3 regions of the Shewanella sp. 2_MG-2023 genome follow, and region 2 is predicted to be linked to each of the others. Evidence: predicted binding sites of a transcription regulator. Region 2 holds the regulator's gene; each other region holds the start of a gene.
The links. Region 2 encodes FliA, which starts transcription of late flagellar genes. Its sites were predicted from a motif close to CTAAAGNTNNNNNNNNNNNNGCCGATA; they were not measured.

Region 1 (11,175 bases), on a different contig from region 2:
TTGGCTATGGTCGCTAAAAAAATAGCAGCAATAATGGGGATTGGTTTTCGGTATCGACTCGCAAGCAGTAGCGATAAAAGCTGAGTTTTATCTCCGATTTCTGCTAGAGCAACGGTCGTTATGGATATGGCTAAAACGCTCAAAAAGGTCTCTTATAGAGGTGGGGATTATGTTTAACCTAAGACAACGCTCACTCCCCACCTCGGGTTGTGATCATTGTCTATGGTCTCACTAAATTTTTCAGTCAACGACAATTAACCATCATTGAGCTAGGAATGAAATCTTGAACGCCATGATGATTTTGCATCAATTATGTTGACGAACAAACCGACTCAGTAATGTGAGCGGCAAGTTACTCCCCAAAGACAGCGGCAGTGTAAAGATTGTCAGTATCTTTTGCAAGAGTCGCAATTACGGTAAATAAGATAATTGTGATGTAACGTCACTATGTCACTCTCGCTCAAAAATGGCCTTGCGACATTGATTTAGTTTGATAGCCAAGGTAAGTTACCAAAATACTTTGATAATCAAACTAAGGTGTCATTTTGAATTTTGCAGTCGAGCATCATCACGATTTTAATGCCCAGAAAAGTTCAGGGGAGAAAAGAACCCTTTACGTATTAATACTCACAGTCACAGCCATGGTGGTTGAGATTATTGCTGGTACGGTTTTTGGTTCGATGGCACTACTAGCTGATGGTTGGCACATGGGCACCCATGCCGCCGCTTTTTGTATTACCTTGTTTGCTTATCGTTATGCACGCAAGCATGCTCACAGTGATAAGTTTTCTTTTGGGCCTGGTAAAGTCAGCGTGTTGGGCGGCTATACCAGTGCTATTGTCCTTGGTGTTGTGGCATTACTGATGATAGTTGAATCGGTAAGTCGACTATTTAATCCTCATACGATTCAATTTAATGAGGCTATCATTGTGGCCTTTATCGGCTTGGCCGTGAATGTCGCCAGTATATTTTTATTGGGTGACCACCACCATCATGATCACGACGGGCACTCACACGGGCACTCTCATGAGCATTCACATGAACAGGCTGATAAGCTCTCGCACAAACACTGCCATGAAAAAAATCATCACAATAGCCACTCACATGACCATAGCAAAACAGATGAGCATTCCCATGAACATTCTCATGGACACTCTCATGAAAATGGCGAAAAACATCATGACCATAATTTACGCGCAGCCTACATGCACGTAATGGCTGATGCGCTCACGTCGGTATTAGCGATTGTTGCATTGGTGTTCGGTAAGTTTTATGGCTGGCATTGGTTAGATGCTGTTATGGGAATAGTCGGCGCACTTGTGATTACTAAATGGACCATAGGCTTGATGAAGCAAACCAGTCCTATTTTATTAGATGAGAATATTAATGAGGAATATCGCCAGTCAATTAAAGCGGCCTTAGCACCTTATGCTGAAGTAAAAGATCTCCATATTTGGAAAATCAGTGGTCATCATTATTCAGCAGCAATTACCTTAGTGTCGACAAAAAATGATATTTCAATCGATGAATATAAGACCTTGCTGAGTCAATTTGATAAAATCAATCATCTGACACTTGAAGTTCATCCATTACCTGATCAAATGACTGATCAGATGGCTTAATCCAATGACTAATCCAATGACTAATTAAATGGCTAATTAACTAAGTCGATTAACTAGGTCGATTAACTAAGCTGATTAAGCCTGCCAATTGAGCGAATAGATTGAATGTATTTATGAGTTATCACATGAACGATATTGAAAAGCTGAATCAAACCATTACTGAATTTTATGACAAAATGTCTTCTTGGGAGCAATCCGTTGTAAAGGAAACGGGTTACTCGTTGGCACAAACTCATACGATTGAAGTGCTTGGTATTCACGGTGCCTTAAGAATGAAAGAGCTTGCCCAAAAGCTTGGTATTACAACAGGCACCTTAACAGTTCAAGTGGATAAGTTGGTCAGTCTTAATCTGGTTGAACGCTGTGCTCACCCTGAGGATGGCCGCTCAACGGTTATCAAACTCACTGATGCTGGTGATAAAATTCATCGACAGCACAACCAGTTGCACCTTGACTTAATGAACGACTTAACTCGTCATGTTGCCCCTGAACAAGCAACTGTATTACTGGCATGCTTAGAGAAAATGAATCAAGAATTTTAAGGCTATAGCAATAGAAAAATCGACTATAGCCCCAGAGATAAAAGATTTGGCGGGATTCAAATAAGCACTATAAAAAGCTCACCAAGGCGCCAGTCACAGCAAAACCTAACACCAACAACACAATGTTTGGTTTACATGTTTTAAGCACCGCAAAACCCGTTAACACCAATGCCATATCAAGCGGTTCTACCACTGCTGAAGTAAATACAGGGCTATACAGCGCGGCAAACAATAAGCCGACAACGGCAGCATTTACCCCAGAAATGGCGCCTGAAATTGCTGGCCTTTCACTAATGGCATGCCAGCTTTTTAAGCCCACTAGCATTAATAAGAAACCTGGTACAAATATCGCTATCGTAGCAACCAGTGCGCCGAGTATCGGCTGCTCTAACCATAAGTCAGCCCCTAAAAAAGTGGCTAAAGTGAACATTGGGCCAGGTACCGCTTGCGCCAGCGCATAACCCGTTAGAAAGCGATCTGAGCTGACCATTTCACCCACATTGGCTTCAAGTAATGGCAGCACAACATGCCCGCCACCAAAAACTAAACTGCCCACTTGATAAAACTGCGCAAAAACCTGACCTAAAGTGCCCGTTTGGTTAATAAAGTAAAAGCTCGCCAGTAGACCAACAATAAATATTGAAAGCCATGCATAGTTCAATTTAATCGGCGTGTTATCTGGGGTAATATTCGCGCCTTTAGTCAGTACCATCACACCGATAATCGCTGCTATCAGTAACACCACAATTTGGGTTAGTAATGACGGGAACAACATAATACTTACTGCTGTGCCAACCATGAGCACTCGCGCTGTTTTACGCTGACAGAACTGACCAAACATGCCGAGGGTGGCATCTGCAACGACAACGACAGCTAATAATTTAAGACCATGTATCACACCAGAAACAACTTGGGTTTCTAGCCAGTGAGCACTGGTTACAGCAAGCAGAAAGAGTAAAACAAAAGAAGGTAAGGTAAAGCCAACAAATGCAGCAACCGCCCCCGCAAGACCACCACGGTGGTATCCGATAGCAAAACCAACCTGACTGGAACCAGGTCCTGGCATAAATTGGCTTAACGCCACTAAACTGCCATAACGTTTATCATCAAGCCAGTTCAGCTCATTAACAAAGGTCTGTCTAAAATAGCCAATATGTGCAGCTGGGCCGCCAAAGCTAATAAAACCTAATGCTAAGAATCGAGTAAAAATCTGCCACATAATTAAACTACTTCCATATCGCTTAAATACTGTTTTGCATCAGTACAACGGCGACAGACTTTATAAGGGTGAGCTAGATAAAGTCAGTGCGATTGAGACTAAAGATGCTTTCACGCTAATTATATGACAGTTTAATTTAACTTTTATGACATAGAGATAATCAATTTAATCTTTAAGATTCATTAGCGCGTTTTCACAAAGCTGTTTTAATTGACGCAATTGCTCTGCATCACCACCCACTTTACAACGCATTAATTCAGGAATGCTTTTCGCTTGTTGGTGTAAGGCTTTGCCCGCTTCTGTGAGATGCAGTACGCGAACACGTTCATCGTCTTTATTACGATCACGAATAACCAATGCTTTAGTTTCTAATCGTTTTAATAACGGCGTTAAGGTTCCTGAATCTAAATGCAGTTTTTCACCTAATGTTTTCACGCTAATGCCCGACTCTTTCCACAACACCATCATCACTAAATATTGTGGGTAAGTCAGAGATAATTGATCAAGCAAGGGACGGTAAGCTCGAATGAGCGCATTCGTTGCACTGTACATAGCAAAACAAACTTGATTCTCTAACGCCAAGGGATCCATTTTCTGACTCATGGTGACTCCTTTCTCGATAAAATGAATGATACAAACCTATGGCGCTATCTTAACATATTTAATTGCGCACAAGTTAATATCCAGATTGTCGAATTATCAAAAAATAGTCTATAGTTTTTCCAGTTTCAGCCGATAACAAAATACTGCTATCTACATGTCGTATTGTATAGCCGCAACTTATGAGTGAATACCCATGTCTTTATCTATCAATGCACCATCATCAATGCCAACTAATATTGATTCTGGCAGTAGTTTAAAAGTGGCTGTGATGGCTAAAAACCAACAAAAAGTGGAAGGACAAATGGCAATGCAGTTAATTGAAGCTGCACAACCTGAGCCTCAACCTGTTGGCAATGCTGGACACATCATCAACACCAAAGCGTAAGTTGAATGAATACTCCCGCTTTAAAACAGTACTAATAAACACTGAATACGCTATGATTTGTTCTATGAGTTATTTAGAACAGGATGTTGATAACAATGTTGACACCAATGCAAACAATTATGCGTATTCAGACTTCACGACTTTCAACTCTCGCTTTTTCAATTTTATTTTTATCGTGCTCAGTTAATGCATCTGACGCCGTCTCCCCCGCTTTTGATTGTCAAAAGGCCAAAAGCCAAGTTGAAGTGTTAATTTGTCAGGACAATCAACTTGCCAAGCTAGATATGCAAATCAATGCAACATATCAAAAAGTGATCAATCAAATTAGCAGCGAAGAAATAGCCCATGTGAAGGCTTTTCAGCGAGGTTGGATTAAAGGTCGCGATGATTGCTGGAAAGCGGAACAAATTAAGCAATGCGTGCAATCGTCTTATGAAACACGATTAACTGAATTACAAATTGCTGCAGGTGAATTTGAAGTACCTGAACCCATTCAATATGAATGCGGCCTTGAAGCAAATGATACGTTAACCAAAGTAACGGCATATTTTTATAATGACACAGCAATTCCCGCAGCAATGCTCACGGTTTCGCCTACATCCGATTATATTAACGCGACGAATTTAGCCTTGTTAACCCGCACGGCATCAGGGGCAAAGTATCAAGGGCAAAACTTTAGCTTTTGGACTCATCAAAGTGAAGCGACTTTCAGCCAATATGCGCAAGCCGATCTCAACTGCAAATCACATTAATATCACCCCGAGATAAAACCAAAAACCATAAAACAAAAAACCATGTCATATGACATGGTTTTCATTGTTATTCTACAGAAACGCTGTTGCGATAAGTGGTTAATTTAAAATAGTGTAACCACGATTAGCCATACAATTACGTACTACGGTTTCTTTTTCTGCCTGATAATTTGCTTCGTTTGCGCGTCTATCACGTGAGCCACCCAGTAAGCCAGAAACAACACCAACACCTGCGCCGATTTTAGCACCGTCAGAACCACTGCCACCTGCAATCGCAGTACCTGCAGCGCCTACAGCTGCACCTTTAGCAGCACTGCTTACCACGCCACGAGAGTTGCTATTTTTTTGCACTTGCTGTGACATTTCAGTGCATTGATGCTCGTCATACACAAAGTCTTTATCGTCTACGCCTGTTTTATCATAAATGATATTTGCGCTTGCAGAGAAAGCAAAAAAAGTCAGTGAAACCAGTAATAATTTTTTCATTTGAATGCCTCAAGCGGAAATTAATGTCGTCACATTGCAATTGTTATCATTCGCAATGTCATTGATATTGATATTGTATAGCCTACCTTAATTTTAGCGTAAAAAAGGAATATCACCTTTTACGAATGGAATAATGGTAAATGACACAAGGTTTACTCCACTTAATCTCACAAATATAGCTCACAAATATATTACATAAAGCTATATTTCAAACACAAAAATCAGATTTTAAGCATAAAAAAAGCAGCGTTATTAGCTGCTTTTTATCATCAATAACGCTGATGAGCTTATTAATTTAGCTTACTACTTTCATAAGTGTGGCACATCTGTTGAGCTTGTTCTTCGTTATACTCACGTAGTCCGCTTAACACTAAGGTTTTCACTCCACTGCCGATCACTTTGCCTTCGCTTTTTAATGCAAATTGCAATGTCACATCACCACGCTTACCGTTAATCTCCATGTGCTGCTCTACTAACTCTAAGCTCATTTCAGTGAACTCAAACGTGTCTAAATGAAACGACATGCTTTCGTATATCACTAATGGTCGCGTTGGATTAATCATCATGCCGTATTCTTTCATCATAGGCACCAACACATGAATAAAGTTAAGCCCAGAAAAAGCCACATAACTTTTAATAAAAGCCGCAGTTTGCACATCACACTGACAAACTTCGCCTTGGCGTTCGATGTGTAAATACTCTTTACCTTTGGTATCACAGATACTGAACTTCTCGCCTGCATCTTTATCTAGCTCAAGCTCGATGCCATCGCCAACCATACCGGCAAATTTAAACTGCATGTTTTGGCTTAAACCAAACTCAGTTAACACTAAGGCAAATAACAAATCACCAGGGACACAAAAACGTTTGGCACCGACATTATGAATAGGGTTAAAGTCTTCAGCGACGTGTTTTGCAAAGTCACTCGCTTGTTGGGCTGAAATAAACACGCTCTGATCTTGCTTGGCATAATAAGGTGACAAAAACATATACATCCATTCTTAAATCGTGAAAGAAATCCCTCTCTCGTCGAGCTGGGCTTTTTTTATTTGCACCGAGTGTACTAGAAAAATCCCAAAACACTCAGCCGATGACTCATTTAACAACATTAAAGTTAATGATTGACCGAAAACATAATGTGACCTTGATCGCATCCATCTTAATCCAAAGCTCAAAAGCAGCGCAATCGTTAATCACAGTTAAGTAAATGTTGATTTTAATGTTCATTTAAGTAAACTTCACGACAATTAAGATACAAATAGAAACAATTGCTATTTGCATTTTACTTACAAGTCGTCTTTGGAGAACCGTATGACCCAGCGCAACAGCCTTCGTATCAGCATTCTAGCTAGTGCTCTATTAACTACTTTTGCAGCATCCGCTGCTGAAAACGCCACAATGGAGCAAATCTCCATTTTTGGTAGTTCAAATCCTGTTAACAATGTGCCTGGTAGTGCCCATGTTATCAACGACGTTGAAATAGAGAATTTTAAGTACACAGATATTATGCGTACGTTAGCATCTGTACCTGGTGTGTACATTCAAGAGGAAGACGGCTACGGCTTGCGTCCTAACATTGGGATGCGTGGTACTGGTCAAAATCGTTCTGAGAAGATTACTGTGATGGAAGATGGTGTTTTAGCGGCTCCAGCTCCTTACGCTTCACCTGCTGCTTATTACTTCCCGACATCAGGAAGAATGCAGACAGTAGAAGTAATGAAAGGTGGCTCTACGCTTAAATATGGTCCTCGTACTACTGGCGGTATTATTAATATGATTTCTCGCCAAATCCCTCAAGAAGAATTATCGGGTGGAATCGATGTTGCTGCAGGGCAAGATGGCTTTGCTAAATTACATGCTCATGCTGGCGGACAAGGTGAGCGAGTTGGCGCAGTTGCCGAAGTTTATCGTTATCAAGCAGATGGTTTCCGCGATATTAATGGTGTCGGCGGTGATACCGGTTTTACCAAGAATGATGCATTAGCAAAAATTAGCATCGACAGTAGCGAAGATGCAAAGTATCAACAACGTGTTGAGCTAAAATTAAAGTACTCAGATGAAGTCTCAAATGAAACTTATATGGGCTTAACCGAAGAAGACTATAACAGCAGTCCTTTTACTCGTTACTCTGCATCGCAAAAAGATGAAATGACGACTGATCATAAACAGATCCAGTTGAACCATATTATTGATTTCAGTGACACTGTGACATTAGCAACAACTGCTTATTACAATAACTTTGCTCGTAACTGGTATAAAACCTCAAAGGTTGATGGTCAAAGCTTAAATAGCGGCGGAATAGAAGCTGCTGCAGATTTTGACCGAGCTCCGGCTTCTTCATCACCTATTGATGTTCAAGTTAAGGCAAACAACCGTGAGTACTTATCTCAAGGCATTCAAACTGAATTAAATTGGTTGCTAGGTGATCATGAATTGTCATTTGGCGCTCGTTATCACGAAGATGAAATGGATCGTTTCCAGTGGGTTGATACTTACGAGCTCAATAATAACCAAGTGATGTCACTAACTGACAGCGGCACGCCCGGTACTGACTCAAACCGTATCGATAGTGCTGAAGCGTTTGCACTTTATGTTCAAGACCAAATTACTTTAGGTGATTTAGCCATTACTGCGGGCCTTCGTTATGAAGATGTGACGACTCAACGTCGTGATTGGGGTAAAACAAATCCAGGCCGTGAAGGTGCGCCAGATAAAGATATCAGTAACAGCTTTGATGTTTTATTACCATCAGTAGCAGCAACTTATCAGATCACTGAAGATTTAATTGTGCTTGCTGGTGTACAGAAAGGTTTCGCACCTTCAGCGCCTGGTAATGATGATGGTGAAGAGGAAGAAAGCTGGAACTACGAAGCTGGTCTTCGTTACCACACTGGCGCATTAAGTTCAGAAGCAATTGTGTTTTACAGTGACTACAGCAACATGCACGGTAACTGTACCGCTGCGCAAGGTTGTGATGATGACAACATTGGCAATCAGTACAATGCAGGTGAAGTTGAAGTCACAGGCTTAGAACTGAGCTTAGGTTATGAGTTTAATCAAACGGGCGAAATATCATTCCCTGTTAAAATGGCATACACCTACACCAGTGCAGAGTTCCAAAACAGCTTTAGCTCAGATTTTGAATCATGGGGCGATGTAGAAAAAGGTGACGAACTTCCTTACCTTCCTGAAAACCAACTATTTGTCTCTGCAGGTGTACAAGCAGAATCATGGCAAGTAACGATTGCCGGCCGTTACACGTCAGATATGCGCACAGTAGCTGGTCAAGGAACAATTCCATCAGAGCAGTTAATTGCTGACAAAACCATTGTAGATTTATCTGCACGCTACTTTATTAATGATGCATCAGAAGTCTACTTAACCGTGGATAACTTATTTGATGAAACCTATATGACAACCCGTATTCATGGCTCTATCTTCTCAGGTAAGCCACAGACTGCGACTGTAGGTTATAACTACAAGTTCTAACAAACTTATGAGTTAATCAGCCAAAGCCAGCTTAATCGCTGGCTTTTTTTGTGGCTAACAATTTTGATAATACAGGCGTATTAAAAACAACACGCTTACGATCAAAAAGGGTTCACCAGTGATAGTGAACCCTTTTATACATTAATTTGAGCGATGAACTTATAACAAAGACTCTTTAGTTAGCCTAGTTAATGATTTTTTGCCACCAAGAACGTTCTTCACCGCAATTATCAATTGGCTGATAGCTGTCAATGCGGGCTGGCATGGCAACGACATTGTCACAATCAGATTGCTTTGCTACACCGGTAGTTCTATCGAAATAACCTTGGGTAATACCATTGGCAGGAGTCATTCTTAACCCTAAAGGCGGACGATTGTTCAAGAAGGCTTGGTAAACCGCCATAGCGCCGCTGGAACCATATAAGCCTGTCTTAGAGTTATCATCTTGACCAACCCAAATCGCGGCAACGTTTCTTTCATCAAAGCCTGCAAACCATGAGTCACGGCTATCGTTACTGGTACCCGTTTTACCCGCTAAATCAACATTTGGGAAAGCGCGTCCTAAACGTTTTGCCGTACCATCTTTTACCACTTGATTCATAGCATATTGCACCAGGTAATCGGTTGCTGGCTCCATTCCTTGTGTGGCACTTTCTCGGCTCACTTTCAAAGGTTGATTGTTGCTATCTAATACCGCCGTAATCGAGGTCAAAGGACGGTATCGGCCATTATTTGCAATCGTTTGAAATGCTTGTGCCACCATATACGGCGAGCCATTAATCGCACCTAATAACATTGACGGATAACGCGGTATAGCCTCACTCCAACCCGCATCTGCCATAGTTTTAGCCACATTATCCACACCGACTTCAATACCCACATTGACCGTTGGTACATTCATTGAGTTTTTAAAAGCCGTCAATAATGGTACTTCGTCTCTAAAGACTCTATCCACATTTTGCGGTGACCAAGTTTTACCCTGGCCATTTTGCAAAGTAATCGGTTTATCAGCCACAGGTGATGCCAAGTTGTATTTACTGCCTTGCTGAAGCGCCGTAGCGTAAACAAACGGTTTAACCAGAGAGCCAATCGGGCGTCGAATTTCTACCGCACGGTTAAAGCCATCAAAGCTTGGCACTCTATCACCGACCATTGCCGCGATACCGTCAGTATATTTGTCGGTGACAACCATGCCGACCTGCACATTTTTGGCACGTTCATCTAACGTCTTCATGGTCGAAACAACTGCTTTTTCAGCCGCGTCTTGCGCCATAGGATCAAGTGTGGTGTAAACCTTTACCCCAGATTGCTGCAATAAACTGTCACCATAACGACGGCGCAGTTCATTTTTCACTACCGCAAAGAAAGCAGGTAACTTCTGATGTACTGACTTATTAAAGTCACGTAAACCAATGGGCGATTCAACCGCCGCTTTATACTGTTCAACAGTGAGTTTGTCGTCTTCCATTAGTAAGCGCAGTACCAAGTCGCGACGATTCTGAGCACGCTCTGGCGAGCGCCACGGATTGTAATAAGATGGCCCTTTAATCGCAGCGATCAAAAATGCTTGCTGCGATACAGTCAACTCGGCAATTGGACGACCAAAATAGAATTGCGAAGCCAAGCCCATACCATGCACGCCGCGAGACTTATCTTGCCCCATATAAACTTCATTTAAATACGCTTCAAGAATTTCATCTTTGCTATAACGAAAATCAATAATGATCGCCATTAAGGCTTCACGAATTTTTCGCACGATGGAACGCTCACTGGTCAAAAAGAAGTTTTTAGCCAACTGCTGAGTTAATGTCGAGCCGCCTTGAACTGTGCGCCCTGCGGTGATGTTAACGATCGCGGCGCGCGCGATCGCAAAAGGGTTGACCCCGTGATGCTCATAAAAACTGCGATCTTCTACCAGTATTAATGCATCAACAATGGCTTGGGGCATTGCTTCTGTTGGCACAAATAAACGATCTTCGCCCCCAGAAGCTAATATTCTATCTAATAATACTGGCTCTAAATGGAACACTGCCATCTGGCGTTTATCAGACATGCGCTGAACAGCTGAGACACCTTG
Region 2 (11,175 bases):
AGCAGAAATTAAGGATGCAGAGCCTAAAGAACTCAGCTGGGAAGACGTTCAACATGTCGATACTATCGGGCTTGAAGTAGGTTACCGCCTTATTCCGTTAGTGGATAAAGGTCAAGGTGGTGAGCTTTTAGGTCGTATTAAAGGTGTACGTAAGAAATTATCACAAGAATTAGGTTTCTTAGTACCAGCGGTGCATATTCGCGACAACCTTGATTTATCACCTAACTGTTATCGTATTTCGTTAATGGGAGTAGTGGTTGGAGAGGCTGAAGTTCGCCATGACTGTGAACTCGCGATCAATCCTGGGCAAGTGTATGGCAAGCTTGATGGCATTGAAACAACAGATCCTGCATTTGGATTAGAAGCTGTGTGGATAGCGCCAGAGCAGCGCGAACATGCTCAAACCTTAGGTTATACCGTGGTAGACACGGCAACAGTTGTCGCGACCCATATCAGCCAACTATTGACTAACAATGCGGCTAAATTACTGGGTTATGAAGAAGTACAGCAGTTAATGGATATGTTAGGTAAAAACTCGCCTAAGTTAGTTGATGGCTTTATTCCAGATATTATGCCATTGGGTTCTGTGGTTAAAGTGATGCAAAACCTTCTAAATGAAGGTGTTTCTATCCGTGATTTACGCACAATTGTGCAAACCCTGTTAGAATACGGTACAAAGAGTAATGATACAGAAGTATTAACCGCTGCAGTGCGTATTGCATTGAAGAGAATGATTGTTCAAGAAATATCTGGGCCTGAATTAGAGATACCTGTCATTACATTGGCACCAGAGTTGGAACAGATGTTGCACAAGTCTATGCAGGCGACAGGCGGTGAAGGGCCAAATATCGAACCAGGCCTTGCAGAACGCATGCAGAAGTCATTATTAGACGCTTCTCAGAAGCAAGAAATGGTTGGACAACCAGCCATTTTATTGACATCAGGTATGCTAAGGTCAACGCTGTCACGATTTGTTAAATATACTATCCCGAATTTACGGGTTATTTCTTACCAAGAAATACCTGATGAAAAGCAAATACGCATAGTATCTGCGGTAGGGCAATAGCGATGACTTTCTGTTTGAAAGAGGTGCGTAGTGAAAATTAAACGATTTTTTGCCAAAGACATGCGTTCAGCATTAGCTCAAGTGAAAGAAACCTTGGGATCTGATGCCGTTATTATGTCGAATAAAAAAGTAACGGGTGGAATAGAAATCGTTGCGGCAGTTGACTACGATGAGCCTAAAGCGGACGTTGCTGTAAATTCACCTGTACCTGGTTTTATGAATGTCAGTGATGATCAAGTCTCACTAGGGCAAAATAAGCCAACAGTGAAAGCGCAAACCAAGGTAAGCCCACCTCCTGCAGCTGATTCACTACAGGCTTTGCTTGAAAAACAGCATAATCGTTTGCAGCAACAAATGTCGCAGCGAGTTGAAGAACCTGAGTTACCCGATTGGGCCAAACAATTACAAGATACAAAAACAGCGAAAGTTGAGCCTAAAATTGAACAACAGCAATTTGCCCAACCAAGAACATCGAATAAAAGTCAGTCTGCTGAAATTGAAGCAATGCGAGAAGAAATGGCCTCTTTGCGTGGGTTGTTAACTCATCAAGTATCTTCGTTAATGAAAGACCAGAAAAAGCGCACTGACCCCGTTGGGGCAATGCTAGAAAGTAAATTAATTAATGCAGAGTTTTCTCCTGCTGTAGCGGCGAAATTGGCAGGCTTAAGTCAGCAATATACGCCTGCAGATTTAGTGAGAGCGTTACCTCAGAGTTTAGCGAACTTATTAGATAACCAAGGTGATGATATTGTTCGTACTGGTGGCGTGGTGGCATTTGTTGGTCCAACAGGTGTTGGTAAGACGACTTCGCTGGCTAAATTAGCGGCAAGATTTGCAGCACATCATGGTCCAGAGCAGGTTGCACTCATAACTACAGATCATTATCGTATTGGAGCCTATGAGCAATTGGCAACTTATGGCAAAATAATGGGATGTCCAGTAAAACAAGCTCACGATCTTGCTGAATTAGAACAAATTCTCTACCAGTTTAAGAATCGTAAGTTAGTATTAATAGATACAGCTGGGATGGGGCAGCGTGATATGCGCCTTTATCAGCAGTTAGATGATTTAATGGCAAATACAAGAATACCGATTAGAAGTTATCTAGTCATGTCTGCAACCTCTCAAAGAAGAGTGTTACAAGATGCTGTTGAGCATTTTAAAAGAATCCCATTATCTGGGGTGATTTTGACCAAATTAGATGAATCGGTTTCGATTGCTGGCGCATTAAGTGTATTGATTCAAAATGGGTTACCATTAAGCTATATAACAGATGGTCAACGTGTTCCAGAAGATATGCAAGTTGCTGATACGCTTATGCTCGCAAAACAAGCGTTAGCAGCATTAAACGACACCAAACCTCAAACGTCACATGACACTGCGTGGTCAAATGACATGGCCTATGCATTCGAGTAACAATATGACCAGAGATCAAGCAAGTGGTTTACGTATGATGAATCAACCAAATAACGATAAAGTAAAAGTAATTGCAGTCAGTGGCGGCAAAGGCGGCGTGGGTAAAACCAGTGTGTCTATTAATACCGCTGTTGCGCTCGCTGAAAAAGGTAAACGAGTGTTAGTACTCGATGCCGATTTAGGCTTAGCAAATGTTGATGTGATGCTAGGTATTCGAGCAGAACGCAATTTATCCCATGTACTTTCTGGCGAAGCAGAGTTGGACGATATTATTGTCCGTGGCCCTAAAGGTATTGGCATTGTGCCTGCCACTTCAGGGACTCAAGCCATGGTCGAGCTTACACAAGCTCAGCATGTGGGCTTAATTCGCGCCTTCAGTGAAATGAAAACTCAATTCGATATCTTAATTGTCGATACCGCTGCTGGTATCTCGGATATGGTGCTGAGTTTCTCCCGTGCCTCACAAGATGTGTTGATTGTTGTTTGTGATGAACCGACATCAATAACCGATGCCTACGCCTTAATTAAAATCCTAAGTCGTGAACATGGCGTGTTTCGTTTTAAAATTGTGGCGAATATGGTCAGAAGTTTGCGCGAAGGCATGGAATTATTTGCCAAACTCAGTAAAGTGACGGATAGATTCTTGGATGTCGCTTTAGAATTAGTTGCTACGGTTCCATTTGACGAAAATTTAAGAAAATCAGTTCGTAAACAAAAATTGGTTGTCGAAGCTTTTCCTAAGTCACCTGCAGCGATTGCTTATCATGGTTTAGCGAATAAAATTATGAGCTGGCCTGTTCCTCAACAGCCAGGCGGCCATCTTGAGTTCTTTGTCGAACGATTAGTTCAACGTAAAGATCAACAAGAGGATTCAACGAGTGAATAAAGCCGCTGCGTATACTCAGTTTGATAATAAAACTTCAATTGTTGAACAGTATGCTCCGTTGGTAAAAAGAATTGCTCATCATATGTTGGCAAGGCTGCCAGCATCAGTGCAATTGGATGACTTATTACAAGCAGGGATGATGGGGTTATTGGAAGCATCATCGAAGTTTGATGGCAGTAAAGGGGCTAAATTTGAAACCTTTGCTGGCATCCGAATTCGTGGTTCAATGATTGATGAAATCCGCCGAGGTGATTGGGTTCCTCGTTCTGTACATCGTAACCAACGTCGTGTTGCCCAGGTTATTGATGAATTAGGACAAGAGCTCGGCCGTGATGCAAAAGATATTGAAATTGCTGAAAAATTAGAGATGACTCTTGAAGAGTATCATCATATTCTAAATGATGTTTCAGTGGGGAAGATCATCGGGATTGAAGATCTTGGTGTATCTGAAGATGTGATTGTAACAGCAGAGTCTACTCCTGATGAGAGCTTTGAGTCACTTGCTGAAATGCAATTTAAATCAGCACTATCTGAAGCAATTACAACATTACCCGAAAGAGATGCGTTAGTTTTGTCGCTATATTATGACGAAGCATTAAATTTAAAAGAAATCGGTGCCATTCTTGAGGTCAGCGAGTCGCGTGTTAGCCAGATATTAAGTCAGGCAATGCTGCGTCTTAAAGGCAAACTCAAGCATTGGACACAGGTATAATTATTAATATAGAGCACAGTGTATGAGCTCACCGGAGGAAACCTTGGACAAGAATATGAAGATTCTTATTGTTGATGACTTTTCAACAATGAGACGTATCATCAAGAACTTGTTGCGAGACTTGGGATTCAACAATACCCAAGAAGCAGATGATGGCTCAACCGCCTTACCAATGTTACAAAAAAGCGAATTTGATTTTGTTGTAACTGACTGGAATATGCCAGGCATGCAAGGTATTGACTTGCTTAAGGCGATTCGTGCTGATGATTCACTCAAGCATTTACCCGTGTTAATGGTAACTGCAGAAGCCAAACGCGAACAGATTATTGCTGCAGCGCAAGCGGGTGTGAATGGTTACGTAGTAAAACCGTTTACTGCTGCAACGTTAAAAGAAAAACTCGATAAAATATTTGAACGTTTAGCATAAGCTAAGGATAAGTTATGCAGGCAGCAATATCAGGGCTGATCGACCTTGAACAAGCAAAGCAACTCGTAAAACTGCTTGAAGATGGCCAACAAGAACAAGCTGATGAAGTCATTCGTGACTTATCAGCGCCTCTTCAGCGGGATTTATTTGATGAAGTCGGAAAGTTGACACGTCAACTTCATAGTTCATTAAATGAGTTCCAAATTGATACCCGTTTAGCCGAACTTGCCAATACTGAAATACCTGACGCAAAAGAAAGATTAAACTTTGTTATCGATATGACAGAGCAAGCTGCAAATAAAACTATGGATGCAGTTGAAGAATGTTTACCTTTGGCCGATACAATAATTAATAACATTCAATCGGTCACACCCATGTGGGACAAATTGATGCGTAGAGACATCGCGTTAAGCGAATTTAAATCTCTGTGTCATGAGGTTCAACATATCATGTCTCATAGCGAGCATGACTCAGGTAGATTAAAGGAATTGCTCAATCAAATTTTGATGGCGCAAGATTTCCAAGATCTAACTGGCCAAATGATCCGTCGTGTTATTGATTTAGTCAGAGAAGTTGAGAGCAATTTAGTCTCCATGCTCACTATTTTTGGCGAAAGCGCAGCAGACTCAACACGGGTCGTTGATGACAATAAAATTGAAGCAGAAGGTCCCATCTTGAATGCTGAAACCCGTGAAGACGTGGTAACAGGCCAAGATGAAGTTGATGATCTGCTATCAAGTCTGGGTTTCTAATTAGGAGTCAAATTTAATGTCTTTTGATGTTGATGAAGAGATACTCCAGGACTTTTTGATTGAAGCTGGTGAAATTTTAGAGCTTCTACAAGAGCAACTCGTCGCTCTTGAAAATAATCCTGATGATGCTGATTTACTTAATGCTATTTTTAGAGGTTTCCACACAGTAAAGGGTGGAGCAGGTTTTTTAAGCTTGGGCCCTATGGTCGACGTTTGTCATGAAGCAGAGAATACCTTTGATTTACTGAGAACCGGTAAGCGTCAAGTAAACGCAGAGTTAATGGATATCATTCTCCAAGCTGTTGATGCTATCAATAGTATGTTTGAGCAAACTCAGCAAGGCCAGCCGCAAGATGATGCAGATCCCGCTTTACTTGAAAAGCTTAAGCTTTTGAGTTCTGGTGCGCCTCTTCCTTCTGAAATCTCTGAGACAGTTGTTGAGACTGAATCTGAAGTTGTGGAAGAGTTCATTGAAGCCATTATCGAACAACCTGTTGCAGCGGCTGAAGCTGAAGTTGTCTCCGATGCAGGAACTTCAGGTAGCATTGATGATATTGATGAAAGTGAGTTTGAAGCTTTACTTGATGCATTACATGGACAAGGGAAAAGCCCAACATCAGTCAATGACGAACCTGTTGCAGGTGTGACAGTAAATGCCACAAGTCCTAACAATGACAGTGCTGCTAGCGATGAAATTAGCGATGATGAATTTGAAGCGCTTCTTGATGAGCTACATGGTTCAGGTGGATTTCAGTCAACGACAGCAAAGAATGAGCCTGCAGCAGTAGCTGAAGAGCCAAAAGTCGATGCTGATGACATTACTGATGATGAATTTGAAAAACTACTTGATGAGTTACACGGTAAAGGTTCTGCACCAGCAGCGGTCACGCCGCCTGTCGAGGCAAGTAAACCTAAAGCCAGCCCACCAAGTGAACCTGCTAAAGCTGAGCCCAAAGCACCAGCTCCTGTAGCTAAAGCTCCAGTTAATAAAGCGCCAGCAAGTAAAGCGCCAGCAAGTAAAGCGCCAGTTGCAAAAGCGGCAGAGCCTGCATCTAAAGCTGTGCCCGCTGCGAAAAAAGCAGAACCTGCGAAAACACAAAATGCAATGCCACAAGGTGAGACTACGGTTCGTGTAGATACATCTCGCTTAGACCAGATTATGAATATGGTTGGTGAGCTAGTATTGGTGCGTAACCGTTTGGTGAGTTTAGGTATTTCTCGTGATGACGAAGAGATGTCTAAGGCGTTGGCAAATTTAGATTTAGTGACAGCAGACCTTCAAGGCGCTGTAATGAAAACACGAATGCAACCAATCAAGAAAGTGTTTGGTCGCTTCCCTCGCGTTGTCAGAGATTTGGCACGTACGCTCAATAAAGAAATTGATTTGATCATGGTTGGTGAAGACACCGACCTTGATAAAAACCTTGTCGAAGCACTCGCTGATCCATTGGTTCACTTAGTTAGAAACTCAGTAGACCACGGTATTGAAATGCCGATTACCCGTGAAGCGAATGGCAAGCCAAGAACTGGTACCATTACCTTATCAGCCAGCCAAGAAGGCGATCATATTCTACTAAAAATTGAAGATGATGGCGCAGGTATGGATGCCAACAAATTAAAAGAAATTGCTATCAGTCGTGGCGTGTTAGACGAAGATTCAGCTGCACGCATGACGGATAACGAAGCTTATAACTTAATTTTTGCTCCTGGTTTCTCTACTAAAGTAGAAATTTCAGATATTTCAGGTCGTGGTGTTGGGATGGATGTGGTTAAAACCCGTATCACCCAGCTTAATGGTACTGTTCATATTGATTCCGTTCAGGGCAAGGGAACAATCTTAGAGATTAAAGTTCCACTCACATTAGCAATTATGCCGACTCTAATGGTAGATGTTGCTAAGCAGGTATTTGCTTTACCTCTTTCAAGCGTTAACGAAATTTTCCACCTCGATCTAACTAAAACAAATGTAGTAGATGGACAATTAACCGTTATCGTTCGTGATAAAGCCGTACCGCTATTTTATCTTGAGCAGTGGTTACATCGAAATAAAACTAACTTTATTCATGGTGATAAAAAGCAAGGGCATGTAGTAATTGTGCAACTTGGGACCATGCAAATTGGCTTTGTGGTTGATGCACTGATAGGACAAGAAGAGGTGGTAATTAAACCTCTGGGAAGCATGTTGCAAGGTACGCCAGGTATGGCTGGAGCAACAATTACTTCTGATGGCGGTATTGCACTGATTTTAGATGTGCCAGGCTTATTAAAATATTACGCTAAAAGTAAGAAGTAAAAGTTCCATTATTTAAGGAATTAAATGGCTACTAAAGTTTTAGTTGTTGATGATTCGAGTTTTTTTAGACGACGAGTCAGTGAGATTGTTAATCAAGATCCTGACTTAGAAGTTGTGGGTGTTGCCGTCAATGGTCAAGAAGCTGTTGATATGGCTGCTCAATTGAAACCTCAAGTTATTACTATGGATATTGAAATGCCTGTTATGGACGGTATTACTGCCGTTCGTAAAATCATGGCTGCCAATCCGACTCCAATACTGATGTTTTCTTCATTAACTCATGACGGTGCACAAGCAACGCTTGATGCATTGGATGCGGGCGCATTAGACTTTTTACCGAAACGTTTTGAAGATATCGCATCAAATAAAGATGATGCGATTAAGCTTTTACAGCAAAGGGTTAAAGCACTAGGTCGTCGTCGTCTATTTAAACCAGTGGCGAGAACTACCCCATCTTCGCTAGGAACTTCAACGACAAGCTCATCAGCGTCAAGACTGACTAATTCGAATCTGAGTGGTGCGAATTCGACACTTAAATCATCAATCACTCCCAAGTTATCTACTGCTAATTCGACGACGAATCAGGGAAATACTGCTTCAGTAGCTTCGATTCGGGCGAGCGGCAAAAAATACAAAGCTTTATTGATTGGCACATCAACGGGTGGCCCTGTAGCGTTACAAAAAATTCTGACAGCTTTTCCTGCAAATTACCCACACCCCATATTATTGATTCAACATATGCCTGCTGCATTTACACCAGCCTTTGCGAGTCGACTGAACAGCTTATGCAAAATTAATGTAAAAGAAGCCCAAACAGGGGATATGCTTAAGCCTGGTTGTGCCTATTTAGCGCCAGGTGGAATGCAGTTAATGGTTGAAAAAAGCGCTAGCTTAGGTCGCTTAAAAGTCATCGCCGGCAATGCTGATATGAACTATAAACCCAGTGTAGACATTACTTTTGCATCAGCATCAAAAGCTTTTGGTAGTGGTGTTATGGCGGTTGTGCTAACTGGCATGGGTGCTGATGGACGCGAAGGTGCTAGAATGTTAAAAACTGCAGGGGCAACTATTTGGGCTCAAGATGAAGCCAGTTGTGTTGTATATGGCATGCCTCAAGCCGTCGCATCAGCGGGTATTTCTAGTCATTCAATTGCATTAGAAAATATGGCAGAAGCGATTATAAAAGAGACGGCTCGTGGCTAGAGTAAAACAATCAATGACGACACAGCAAATGTTGCTGGTGTTTTTATTGGTTATTGCAGTGGTGTGCTTAGCGAGTTTATATTTTGATTTAGCGAAAAAAAACCGCGAACTTAATGCAGAAGTTATTGAATTAAAAGCATCCCAAGTATTGTTAATGGTACCGGATGAACAAGCAGAACAAATCGCGAATTGGTTAGCTAAATATCCTGGACAAACCAAAGCGATGGCCGCCAGAGCCGCAAAAGGTGAAGATATCACTATGGCATTTGGCCCTGGCACCGAGTTAATGAGTTCTGATACTGTTGAAAACTCTTCAACGAGTCAACAAGCATTAAATCCTGCACTTTCAAGTCAAGCTGTCACTGAAAATGCACAAGGTGTAAAAGTTATTACATTGCCACATGGTGGCATTAGGGTAACCACCCGAGAAACTGACACCGCTAATAAAAATAAATAGTGCGATTAATATTGAGTGGCGAGGCGTGATTTGAAAGTTTGGACAATAGCTAATCAAAAAGGTGGTGTGGGAAAAACCACGACAGTGGCCAGTCTTGCTGGTGCATTAGTTAAGCGTGGGAAGAGGGTATTGATGATTGATACTGACCCTCATGCTTCACTGGGTTATTATCTCGGTATTGATTCAGAGCAAGTTCCCAGCTCACTTTATGACATATTCCTGGCTCATAAAAACCTTACACTAGAAGGTGTTGAGAAACACATCGTGCCTACATCAATTGATGGGCTAGATTTAATTCCTGCTACCATGGCTTTAGCGACACTTGATAGAGCATTGGGACATCAAGAAGGAATGGGATTGGTACTTCGCAATGTCACCTCATTGCTTGAAGATAAATATGATGTTGCCATTATTGATTGCCCGCCGATATTAGGCGTATTAATGGTTAATGCACTTGCGGCTAGTCAGCATATTATCATTCCTGTGCAAACAGAGTTTCTAGCGATTAAAGGCTTAGAGCGTATGGTAAAAACAATGGGGTTAATGGGGCGTTCTAAAAAAACCTCTTATAGTTTTACTATTTTGCCAACGATGTTTGACCGACGCACAAAAGCTTCACCTACAGCCCTTAAGTCCTTAGAAGAAACTTATCCTGATACCTTATGGCCTGATGTTATTCCTGTGGATACTAAGTTTAGGGATGCCAGTTTAGCTCATGTGCCCGTATCTCACTTTTTCCCAAGCTCACGTGGTATGAAGGCGTACAACCGTTTATTGGATTTCTTGCTCGCGAAGGAGTTTAAGCATGTCAAAATCGGTTGACGAGACTGTTTTTGATTTTTTCTCTGTTCTACTACAAGAGCCCACTAAAGAGGTTCAAACGCCGGCTGAAGATAAGCCAGCACCAATAGCGTCGAACAGTAATTCGGTTAGTTTAAAAAAACAACACAGTAAAACATTCAAAAAACCGCATATAAATAATAGCTTGGGTGCGGTGGTTAAAAAAGTAGCTCCTCAGCAGCAAGAAGTCAAAAAAGCGTTTGCTGAGCCTCAAGTCGATAAAGCTGCACTTTCCAAATTGTTGTCGGCTGTGTCAAAGCCAGAAGTTAAGCAACCTGAAAGCAAGTCTATACACATCGGCGAAATCGATTCTGCGGCGTCTGATAAGTCGGCGCAACAAGTTCAAGATGAGATTAAATTAAAAGCTCAGCAGGTTAGATTGCAACTTGAGAAAGCCGTTGTTCAAGAGTCAGCGGTTGATGACGTTAAAATTATATCTTCGCAAAACAATAAAGAACCTGAAATATCAGCCGATATAAGCTTTGATAAAGCTGAAGTTAATGTCAGTGAAGTTGAGCTTAATGTTGAAGAACAACAGAAATCATCAGTACCACCCAGTATTACGGGAAATTTACAAGATGTCCTGGATGATGAGTTTCAAGTTTTATTTTTCAATGTTGCGGGGTTAACCCTAGCTGTACCATTGGTAAGTTTGGGTGGTATTGTTAAAATAGAACATATAAATCATTTGATTGGCCGCCCTAATTGGTTTTTAGGTGTGCAAACTCGACGTGAACAGAAAGTGAATGTTGTTGATAGTTGCCGCTGGGTAATGCCTGAAAAATATACTCAAGAATTGGCTGACAGTATAGATTATCAATATCTAGTGATGCTTGAAGACAGTAACTGGGGGCTCGCATGCGAATCCTTGGTGAATGCAGTAAGAATAGATAAATCACACGTAAATTGGCGTGGAAAACCTGGTAAGCGCCCTTGGCTTGCTGGTGTAGTAAAAGAACAAATGTGTGGTATTTTGAACGTGCAAGCGCTTATCGAAATGCTAGATGCAGGATTAGGTTGTCAAGATTCGATTGACTGAGGTTATTTATGACAGACTCAAGAAATGTTGCAGCAGTTGCTGCAGGTAAAGAAGATGTAGTACTACAATGGGTGACATTTAAGC
Region 3 (11,175 bases), on a different contig from region 2:
GTTCACTGGGTTAGTGATCACACCAATTAATGCTTTAGGGCAAGTCGCTGCCACTTTTTCAATCAAGTTACGAACGATACCCGCGTTGATGTTGAAAAGATCTGAACGATCCATACCTGGCTTACGTGCAACACCAGCAGAGATTAACACAACATCAGCGTCAACTAATGCAGGCGTTGGATCTTCGCCAGCAAAACCAGTTACTTCAACGTCTGTTGGGATGTGGCTTAAATCGACAGCAACACCTGGAGTAACAGGAGCAATGTCATAAAGAGACAACTTTGAGCCTGCAGGAAGTTGAGTTTTTAATAGTAAAGCTAGGGCCTGGCCAATACCGCCAGCAGCACCAAGTACAGCTACTTTCATAATTATCTCCAATAACGTTCTAGTGTATGACTTCTAAATGTATGATTCGCAGTTTGTGACATAGATCATATTTCTTGTGGCGTCACATTACTGCATCAGCGAGACAATTTCAATTATCCGTTAGTGGAGTAAGGTGAATTACTTATTCTATGATATGTATATAAATAATCACTGATTTAGCCATTTACACTGTAAAGTGAATTTTTATTCACCGATTTAGCTTATTTCTTGACTTGTGACGTTTATCTATTCAAAATGAACCCGTTTTGTGAATATATTGTATTCATTTTAATTATTACTATAAGACGAAAAAAATATGCCAGCGACCAAGAATCAGGATGAACTCGTTAGAACGTTTAAGTCGATACTAAAGGAAGAGCGCTTTGGTAGCCAAAGTGAGATAGTTAACGCGCTGCAAGCAGAAGGTTTTGGCAATATCAACCAGTCAAAAGTTTCACGTATGCTAAGCAAGTTCGGGGCCGTACGTACTCGAAATGCTAAACAAGAAATGGTGTACTGTTTACCTGCAGAATTAGGTGTTCCTACCGCAGGTAGCCCAGTAAAAAACCTCGTCCTCGACGTTGACCATAACCAAGCAATGATTGTGGTTCGCACCAGCCCTGGCGCTGCACAGTTAATCGCTCGCTTATTGGACTCAATAGGTAAGCCTGAGGGGATTTTAGGAACGATTGCTGGAGATGACACTATTTTCATTTGTCCAGCTAGCATCAAGACTATTGACGATACACTGGAAACGGTTAAGTCACTGTTTAATTACAGCGAGTAATTAAACGATATCGGCGAACTAACCGATGTAAGACGGGAAGTCAGCCAATAAAAAAGCAATGCCATCGCATTGCTTTTTTTGTGTCTAATAGCTAACAACTAAACAGGTTAGTCATTAGCAAACTGAGCTAAGAAATCTAATGAAGGGGCGAAAAAAGATGAGCCCGTTAATGCTTTAGTGAATTGCATTAAATGATCATGGTTACCATGGCCATCACCGTGCACCATACTGCGAAGCATTTCTTCAAAATGAGTTGGCTTGCTACAAGTCGAGATAAACATTAACCCTTGCTCTCTTAATGAACCAAACGGCATGCTTTGACGTAGGATTTCCATTGACTTACCATCAGCGTCTTTTAAGTTAACGCGTTTAATATGGCTGGTTAATGGCTTATCTTCAGAAGCATATTCAATATCATCTTGCTTTGTTCGGCCGATAATATCTTCTTGTTTCTTCTGTGGTAGGCGATTCCACTTACTTAAATTATGAGCATATTTTTGCACATGCACATAACTGCCGCCTTTAAATTGATTATCTTCATCAGCGACTAGCGCAACTTCTTGGCGACTACGCCCTTTCGGGTTTTCAGTGCCGTCAACAAAGCCTGTTAAATCACGGCTATCCATGAAACGGAAACCACGTTCTTCTTCAATTAGCTCAACCAAACCTTCAAACATTTGGCTAATTTCATTGGCAACTAAATGCAAAATATCATAACGATCACAGCGGATATGCATGAATAAATCGTACTCAATGGCAGGAGCATCACGATTCCCCTCTTGCATCGCTGGGAATGGACGCAATTGAGCTGGACGCTGTTCACCATAAATAGTGTCCCAATAGTTAGCACCAATAGCGACAAAACCATTAAAGGCACTGTCTGCATATTGATCTGATAACTCATAAATATATTGGGCTACATTGGCTAAACAAGGACGCAGTTGAGCTTCAACGCCGTCATTTGCATTAAACATCAAGTAGACGCTATGCAAATTTCCTTCAGCACAAACTCCTAACTGTTCGCGAGGCATATTCTGTGTTTCCATGTTGGAATCAACCACCTTTGACAATAATAAGATGCTAATATTGTAAGGTAGTTGAGCAATTTATTCCTTATGCTCTATACGATAATTAACCAATTTAGACTTAGGTCACTAAAATATCACTAAAGGGTGTGCCGATATGGATAAATTCACTTTCTGACCAAGCTTCAATGCAGTTAATTGACTTCTCACTTCGAGCGTTTGTAACCCTACTTTAACCCAATAATGACAAATTGTACCCAGAAAACGCCTTTCGACAATTTCACCATGCCCTTGAGATGCTGGTTGTAAATCAATTTGTTGCGGTCGTAGCAGTAATTCACCTTGGCTATTAAGCGCGAGGTTTAACGTTTTAGTACTCTCAATTAACCCTAAAACCGAAGAGACCTGAGTTGGGCTTTTAACCGTAACAGTTAAATAGTTGCCCTCGCCTAAAAACTCAGCCACATAACGCTCAATAGGTTCAGCATATAGCTCTTCAGCTAACCCATGCTGAACAATGCCGCCTTCTTTAAATAAAGCTAACTTATCAGCAAATACAAATGCTTCATCTTTACTGTGAGTAACAAATACTGCGCTAACGTTACGCTGCTTAAGGATTTGCCTAATTTCTAACATCATTTCGCTACGTACTTGCGAATCAATATTTGAAAAAGGCTCATCGAGTAATAGCAGTTCTGGCTGATAAGCCAGCGCGCGGGCAATCGACACTCGTTGTTGCTGGCCACCCGATAATTCATGAGGGTATCGCTTACCTAACCCTTCAAGTTTAACCAGTTGCAACATATCTTCTAGGCGTTCACTGCGTTCTTTTGCAGTTAAGTCTTTTACTCCAAAAAGAATATTGTCGCTCACGGTTAAGTGTGGGAATAACGCATAGTCTTGAAATATCATTCCAATGCCGCGATTTTCACTCGGGACAAACACACCGTCAGCACTTAGCGACTGACCATTGATAGCAATACTGCCTTCACTAATGGCTTGCAGTCCGGCAATCGCGCGAAGCAATGTCGTTTTACCGCAACCACTGGGGCCCAAAAGAGCCACGATTTCACCTTGTTCTAAAGTCAGATTTAATCCTTTGAGAATCACCTGTCCTTGGTAGTCACTTTTTACATTTTGAATGGTCAATGTGGACATATCAGCTCTCTTGCTCCAATGAACGGTTTAGGTAAATCAACGGGATAAGCCCAACAATTACAATCACAATAGCAGCTAAAGCACCATGTTCGAGTTGCTCATCTGAAACGAATTGAAAAACATGGGTCGCAAGGTTTTCAAATCCAATAGGACGTAGTAATAATGCCGCAGGAAGTTCTTTCATGCTTTCGATAAAGACCAGTAACGCGCCAGCAAATATACCTTTACGCAGTAAAGGTAAGTGCACGCGCCATAATAACTGTCGTGGCTTTTGCCCCATGGTAATACTGGCCATATCTAATGAAGGCGATATGCGTTTATAGCTGTTTTCAATACTCCCGATTGAAATCGCCACAAAGCGAACACAGAAAGCAAAAATCAACGCAAACACACTGCCGGTAAATAGCAGGCCTGGTCCACGGGCATCAAAATAGTCATAAATATCATTAATCGCGAAATCAAGATAGGTTAATGGCACTAACACACCGATAGCTAATACGGTGCCAGGGATCGCGTAACCTGTGCTGCTTAACCGAGAAGGTAAAATGTCACTTTTACGCGGGCTCACTCGCCTAATAAACATCATCAGTAAGGCTAAAACAACGCAGATAAAGCTCACAACAGCGGCAATGTATAAGCTATTAAAACTGTATTGCCAAAAACGACTGTTCCAGCTTTCATCGAAATAGTCGATGGCATAACCCGCAAGCACCATAAATGGCAGTAAAAAAGCCAACACAATAAGTAAACTGCAATAGCCAAAAGACACCCAAGCTTTAACGCCTTTAAGGTGATAGCGATCAGACTCAGTTAACCTTGATTGTTTTTGGAATAACTCTTGTTTACGACGGGCAAAACGCTCAAAACCCACCATAGCGAATATGACCAATAGCATGATTGCTGATAATTTTGCTGCCGCTGAAAGGCTGCCATACCCTAGCCAAGTATCGTATACAGCAGTGGTAAGTGTTGGCACAGCAAAGTAGCTTACAGTGGCAAAATCAGCAGCCGTTTCCATGGCAACTAATGCCATGCCAACGGCTAGCGCAGGCCTTGCCATCGGTAAACCTAATCGCCAGAAACTTTGCCAAGGACTACAGCCCATAATACGTGAGGCGTGCAATAAGCTCGAAGATTGCTCCATAAAAGCGGTGCGAGCCAGCAAATAGATATACGGGAATAACACCAATGACAGCATGATAGCTGCACCAGTTAAAGTACGAATATCAGGGAAATAGTAATCTTGAGGGGAGGTCCAGCCAAACACTTGCCTTAACATGCGCTGCACGGGGCCTGCATAGTCAAGCATGTCGGTATAAACATACGCAACAATATAAGCGGGCATTGCTAGGGGCAGTAATAATGCCCATTGAAAATATCGACGAGCAGGAAAGTCACACCTCGCCACTAACCAAGCAGCAGGAACAGCAATGACTAAAGAACCGAGACAAACCTGCAACATGAGCAACAGGCTGTTACTGATATAGGTTGGAAGTACGGTATCAATTAAATGACTAAAAACAGCTTCGTCAGGGAATGTTGCTTGTACTAAAAGTGCAAAAAGCGGCAATATTAATATTACCGCAATCGCATAACCAGCGAGCGACCAGCTTCTGGTTAAGCCTAAGATCATAAATACTTTCCAGTCAGTGCCGCATGATTATCATGCGGCGTAATAAAGCATCCTTACAGATCAAATTTTACTTCATCAAGTAGCTTCACTGCTGCTTGATGGTTTTCTGCTAGCTTAAAGATTGGAAGACTATCAGCTTTGAAGTCACCCCAAGAGGCTACCATTTCAGAAGGCTTCACATCCGCTTTAACCGGATACTCCATATTCACTTCTGCGTAAGATTTTTGAGCTACATCAGACGATAAAAACTCCATTAATTTTATCGCATTATCTTTGTTTGGTGCAAACTTAGCGAGTGCCATACCTGAAACATTGATGTGAGAACCACGGTTTTGCTGATTTGGGAAATTGATATATACCGCTTCAGCCCAGCTCTTTTGCTTAGGATCTGACATCATTTTACCGAAGTAGTAGCTGTTACCGATAGCAATATCACATAAACCTTCTTTCACCGCTTTAACTTGTGCTCGGTCATTTCCTTGTGGCTTACGCGCTAAATTGGCTTTAACACCTTCAAGCCAAGTTTTAGTTTCAGCTTCGCCGTGATGAGCGATCATTGATGCAACTAATGCGATGTTATAAGGGTGTTTGAAGCTACGCGTACAAATTTTCCCTCTGTACTCTTCAGAGGCTAAATCTTCATAACTTAGATCAAGCTTACCGACACGGTCTTTAGAAGAATAAACATTACGAACACGCATAGTCAGCGCATACCAGTCATTTTCTGGTGAGCGATATTGCTCAGGAATATTGTTGTTAAGCGTGTCACTGTTAACATCAACAACTAAGTCTTTTTCGACCAATTCCATAAGGCGCGAAAAATCAGAGGTGAGTACAACGTCAGCAGGAGAAAGACGACCTTCACGAGCAATACGCTCTGCAATACCATCTTTAGCGAATACGACATTGACGTTAATGCCTGTATCCTGGGTGAATTTTTCTAAAATCGGCTCAACAAGAAAAGCTTGTCGGTATGAATAAACAGTAAGATCTTCAGCTGCTGTAGCAGTCATTGATCCCATTGATGACACAGTAGCTAAACCTAACAATGCTAGACTTTTAAACGACTTCATTCCAAATTCTCCTTGGCGTTGCATAACTCACTTCACCTTGTCACAAATATATATGTAACAAAATAGTGAGTGATTGCTTATGGAAATGATAATAATTATCAGTTGCGAAAGGATAATAGATCGCTGCTAAAGGAGCAAGTGTTGTTTATGAATCCATCTTTGAATACCAAGGGGATTTATGTATTTATAAGCAATAAATCATATCCCAAGAGCTGCATAAATTAGATGTCATACAGCTTGTTCAAGGCAGATTACCAATATTTTTCAACGGTGATTTGGCCAGGGGCTCGACGTAAGTTCTTCACTAAACCTTTTTCAATTAATGCTGTTTGCGCATCGGTAATCATTCCAGGATTGCCACAAATCATCACCTGAGAATTATCTTGATTAAGCGCAACTCCAGCTGTCTGTTCAAGAATACCGCTTTGTAATCCATCAGGAATTCGACATGACAAACCACCGCTATATGCTTCGCGGGTGACTAACGGAATAAATATGAATTGGGTTGGGTATTTAGCTTTTAATGCTTCTAACTGTGGTAAATAGGCTAAGTCTTCAATCAAGCGAACACCATACACTAGCACCACTTTATCAAATCGCTGCCAAGGTTCTGCTGTTTCCATCATAGAAATAAATGGCCCAACAGCTGTACCTGTCGCTAAAAACCATAGATGCGGCCCTTGTAAGGCGCCGGTGGGAATTTCATCTAAAGTCATAAAGCCAGCCGCCTTGGTGCTCACTTCAATTGTGTCACCAATACTCAGTGCTTGAAGATCTGGGGAAAGCTGTCCGTCTTCTACAGCAACAGCCAACACTTCGATATAGTCTTTCCCTGGTGGGTTGACCACTGAATAGGCACGCGCAATACGTTTCTCATCACGAATTTGACTCAGCTTGATAAACTGTCCTGCAATAAATGGTTCTACATCTGCTTTGATGCGTAGCGAGAATAACTTCTCATTCCATTCAATACGTTCAATGACGGTACCCGTTGTCCACATAAGCTATTCCTTGAATCTTAGATGAAGAAATCGATTGTATTCATTCAACTTGCGGCGGTGCTGTATTTTGTTTAAAGGTTTCAAGCCCTGCCTGAATTAAACTATAGGTTTGTTCGACCCCTGCTGCAATGTCACCTTCAAGTACTTTCAAACCCGATAATATCTCGGTTGCCTCTTTAAAGCCTTGATCGATAGCACCAGAAATTTTGTCCATAAAAGTATCTAATTGTTCAGAAAACTCCATTTGGCTATTCTGCTGCTGGTGCACCGAAAAGAAATTGGTCGCAAAACTGACTATACGCTCTGCCGTCGCTTCTGGCGAATAATCAACATCGGTTTCTGCTGCTTTTTGTATCGCGTTTTCACCCATTGTAGGTTCAAGCTCAATATTTATCGCATCAATTGCAGCGCGATATAGCAATGCCATCGATTGATCGCCCGCTGCAATACTGACCTTTTCTTGTGCCGCTAAAATACTGCTATTTTTCAACTCGCGGCTTATTTCATTCACTGAAGTTTTTTTTATTTCAGTAGTCTCAGTTATTGGCTTTGAATTCAATTTGTCCGCCGCCTGTTCAGGCGGTGATTGACGATTCGATTTAGCATTCATTTGCGTCGGATTATATAACTCCATCACCAGCTCCAATTAACGATTAATTACATTTCAGGTTAGCTTATTTTATCGGCAACATAATTAAAAACTTAAGCTTTTAGCTTTAATCGGTAAACCATTTTCACGAAGAAAACTGAGCCACGAATATCTGAAGATGAAAATGAGGCTAGAACAATGGGTTAGCTTCATCCATAATCAATTAAGTCAAAAAGTAAACAATATTACGAATAGCATTCAGCTTAAACGATGCTAAGTTTTGTCACGGTTATCCATTGAACATTTTTAAGGAACAAAAATGCAACCACATTGGTTTATTGTCGGATTAGAGATATTTACTGGGTTATTTTTAGCCTGTATTGCTTTCGGTGTTATCGCGGTTATTTATATGTATATCGTCGATAAAGTACAAACAAAGCAGGCGATTCGACATAACTACCCCGTAATTGGCCGCTTTCGATATTTATTCGAGAAACAGGGTGAGTTTTTTAGACAATATTTCTTTGCTCAAGATCGTGAAGAGCTACCATTTAACCGTGCAGAGCGCAGCTGGATATATCGTGCTGCTAAAAATATTGATCGCACCATTTCATTCGGTTCAACCCAAACACATGACAAGACTGGTACTGTGATGTTTTTGAATGCTGCATTTCCCAAGTATGACTCAGATGAACATACAGACAATATTCTTACCATTGGCGCTGAATGTAAGATCCCCTACCAAACATCCACAATTTGTCATATTTCGGCCATGAGTTTTGGTGCTTTATCACGCCCCGCAGTGACGGCACTGTCCCATGGCGCAGCGCAAGCAGGTTGCTGGCTCAATACTGGAGAAGGTGGATTAAGTGAACATCACTTAAAGGGCCATTGTGATTTAGTGTTTCAAATTGGCACAGCCAAATACGGTGTTCGAGATGAAAACGGCAAACTGGATGACAAAAAGCTAACTGCTATAGCAGCCCACGATAATGTAAAAATGTTTGAAATAAAATTAAGCCAAGGTGCTAAACCGGGCAAAGGCGGTATTTTACCAGGGGTAAAAGTTACCAAAGAAATTGCTGACATTCGAGGTATACCTGTAGGACAAGACTCTATTAGCCCAAATGGCCATGCAGAGTTTAATAGTGTCGCCGATATCATTGATATGATTTGCCACGTTCGCAATGTAACCGGTAAGCCTACTGGTATTAAAGCGGTATTAGGTGACGAGCAATGGCTCAATGATTTATGTGCTGAAATTAACCGCCGTGGAATAGAGCATGCACCTGACTTTTTCACCTTAGATAGTGCTGAAGGTGGTACTGGCGCGGCGCCACAAGCCTTAATGGATCATGTTGGCTTGCCCATAAAAGAAAGCTTACCGATAGTGATTAATTTATTTAGGCAAAAAGGCTTAAAGCAACGAATAAAAGTCATTGCCAGTGGCAAGATGGTACTGCCTTCTCAGGTGGCATGGGCATTAGCAACAGGCGCCGACTTTATCGCTTCAGCGAGGGGTAATATGTTTGCACTCGGTTGCATACAAGCATTGCAATGTAATAAGGATACCTGCCCTACTGGGATCACCACTCATAATAAACACCTGCAACAAGGGTTAGATCCCCATAATAAATCAGCAAGAGTGGCTAACTATAATCGCTCTTTGCATCATGATTTAAAAATTATTGCCCACTCTTGTGGGGTCAGTGAGCCTAGGCAGTTAACTCGCCAGCATGCAAGAATCGTTACAGAGAGTGGCATTTCTATCTCCCTAGATAAGTTTTATCAACAGTATTAGTTTTATTAAAAGACATAAAATGACGTTTTAGCAAAAACTACTAGACTTTTTGCTAATATATTGACAACGAATATCTTTGGACTATTGTTAATTTAGGTGTAAAATTGTGATGTAGAGCACATTCCTAGGGACTTATTTTTGAAATCAGAAAACTCAATAATGACGGCTAACAGAACGAATAAAGCAATTTCGTTAACTTGTAGCAACTGCGAAAAGCTATCTGAAATTGAAGGCGAGAAAATCTGTTTCGAACAAGGACAAATCACCAGATTAACGGAAGATGCTAACCCAAATTCAATGATTAAGATGGTCTGTCATAGCTGGTCTAAAAACAGATAGTTTAAAACAGATAGTTTCAAAACAGATAGTCTAAAAAATAGTCTTTTAAGCTAATTAGAGACAATTTCAGCAATAAAAAAGCAATCCTAAGGATTGCTTTTTTTATGTGAATTTCATTTTTACGTCTTTAAATAAGCCCGTTTGCTCATGAGGCTTATCGACAGAAGTTTATACCAAAATATCTGCCGCGCTATCATCCGCTTTCAATAAACTATCTTCGCTATCGTTATCATTTATTTTTGCGAGTGTTAGTCCACGGGTAGTCACAATCAAACCTGCGCATAATTCATCATAGACAGACTGCAATTCATCTTGATTCATTTCTCGCTTTTCCAGCGTCGCCATAATCGCAAACCAATCCGTGGTCACTTTATGTTGTGTACCCTCTAAGGCTGCTATTAAAGAAATGTTTTGCACTAACGACCTCCATTTTTAGGCTTAATTACCTGATAATTTCCTATTTACCTAAACGATCTCAATCCTTTCCAGGCAATTAAAGCTAATTATACACAAAAACTGCACTATCAAAGAGAGAAAACGTCTACAAGCTGCACATCAAAGTGTGATTGTTTGCTCATTTTGAATTCGCCACAGTTTTGCATAGACGCCATTTTGTAGTAAAAGCTGTTGATGGGTGCCTTGTTCTGCGATTTTCCCTTGGCTTAACACGACAATTTTATCAGCATCAATAATAGTAGATAGTCGGTGCGCAACAACTAAACTTGTATGGCCTTTTTCTGCGACTTTAAGCGCTGTTAAAATAGCCTGTTCAGACTTGCTGTCTAAAGATGAAGTCGCTTCATCAAACACTAGGATAGGGGCAGATTTTAAAATCGCGCGAGCAATAGAGACTCGTTGTTTTTCACCACCAGACAGCTTCAAACCTCGCTCACCCACTTTGGTTTGCCATTGATTTGGCAGCGACTCTATAAAGTCGCTCAAATTAGCTAATTTTACCGCTTCTTTTAATTCTTCATCACTCGCTGAAGGTCTACCATATAAAATATTATTATAAATCGTGTCGTTAAATAGCACGGTATCTTGCGGCACTATCGCAATCGATTGACGTAGTGCTTGCTGAGTCAGTTGTTTAATGTCTTTTCCATCAATCGTTACCGAGCCACTATCAACATCATAAAAACGAAATAACAGTTTAATTAATGTTGATTTACCCGCACCACTTTCACCGACTACCGCCACTTTTTGACCTGCAGGAACGGTAAAACTTACCTCATTGAGAATCGGTCTTTCATCATAATTAAAACAAATATTATTGAAACGCAGCTCGCCTTTTGTTGGCACCACTTCAGACGCACCTGCAGTATCTTGAATACTCGGGACTTTATCTAATAAACCAAACATACGTTCAATATTGGCTAATGCGCCGCGGATCTCTCGATAAA

Region 1: Q4600_RS09265 (cytoplasmic protein) is a predicted target of FliA. The motif match lies at 4,095-4,121, and genes of this name have one in related genera.
Region 3: Q4600_RS08565 (DUF5610 domain-containing protein) is a predicted target of FliA. The motif match lies at 7,724-7,750, and genes of this name have one in related genera.

Annotation. Positions count from the first base shown of each region.
Region 1 covers NZ_JAUOSO010000007.1:156,598-167,772, forward strand. Annotated here, with positions in the region: gene Q4600_RS09240 (TMEM165/GDT1 family protein) at 1-143, opposite strand, end outside; gene Q4600_RS09245 (cation diffusion facilitator family transporter) at 546-1,622, shown strand; gene Q4600_RS09250 (MarR family winged helix-turn-helix transcriptional regulator) at 1,748-2,164, shown strand; gene chrA (chromate efflux transporter) at 2,232-3,383, opposite strand; gene Q4600_RS09260 (MarR family winged helix-turn-helix transcriptional regulator) at 3,549-3,986, opposite strand; gene Q4600_RS09265 (cytoplasmic protein) at 4,180-4,371, shown strand; gene Q4600_RS09270 (lysozyme inhibitor LprI family protein) at 4,467-5,123, shown strand; gene Q4600_RS09275 (RNA polymerase subunit sigma) at 5,223-5,609, opposite strand; gene Q4600_RS09280 (DUF3581 domain-containing protein) at 5,900-6,598, opposite strand; gene Q4600_RS09285 (TonB-dependent receptor) at 6,921-9,098, shown strand; gene mrcB (penicillin-binding protein 1B) at 9,283-11,175, opposite strand, start outside.
Region 2 covers NZ_JAUOSO010000014.1:56,491-67,665, reverse strand. Annotated here, with positions in the region: gene flhA (flagellar biosynthesis protein FlhA) at 1-1,066, shown strand, start outside; gene flhF (flagellar biosynthesis protein FlhF) at 1,097-2,482, shown strand; gene Q4600_RS14575 (MinD/ParA family protein) at 2,487-3,368, shown strand; gene Q4600_RS14570 (RNA polymerase sigma factor FliA) at 3,361-4,080, shown strand; gene cheY (chemotaxis response regulator CheY) at 4,124-4,507, shown strand; gene Q4600_RS14560 (protein phosphatase CheZ) at 4,522-5,259, shown strand; gene Q4600_RS14555 (chemotaxis protein CheA) at 5,276-7,552, shown strand; gene Q4600_RS14550 (chemotaxis response regulator protein-glutamate methylesterase) at 7,577-8,755, shown strand; gene Q4600_RS14545 (membrane anchored protein in chemotaxis locus) at 8,748-9,212, shown strand; gene Q4600_RS14540 (ParA family protein) at 9,243-10,034, shown strand; gene Q4600_RS14535 (chemotaxis protein CheW) at 10,018-11,091, shown strand; gene Q4600_RS14530 (chemotaxis protein CheW) at 11,100-11,175, shown strand, end outside.
Region 3 covers NZ_JAUOSO010000006.1:222,002-233,176, forward strand. Annotated here, with positions in the region: gene mdh (malate dehydrogenase) at 1-366, opposite strand, end outside; gene argR (transcriptional regulator ArgR) at 683-1,153, shown strand; gene Q4600_RS08540 (Dyp-type peroxidase) at 1,261-2,199, opposite strand; gene Q4600_RS08545 (ABC transporter ATP-binding protein) at 2,308-3,336, opposite strand; gene Q4600_RS08550 (iron ABC transporter permease) at 3,338-4,969, opposite strand; gene Q4600_RS08555 (Fe(3+) ABC transporter substrate-binding protein) at 5,023-6,042, opposite strand; gene Q4600_RS08560 (ferredoxin--NADP reductase) at 6,294-7,043, opposite strand; gene Q4600_RS08565 (DUF5610 domain-containing protein) at 7,084-7,677, opposite strand; gene Q4600_RS08570 (FMN-binding glutamate synthase family protein) at 7,952-9,433, shown strand; gene Q4600_RS08575 (hypothetical protein) at 9,572-9,772, shown strand; gene Q4600_RS08580 (hypothetical protein) at 9,941-10,189, opposite strand; gene Q4600_RS08585 (ABC transporter ATP-binding protein/permease) at 10,328-11,175, opposite strand, start outside.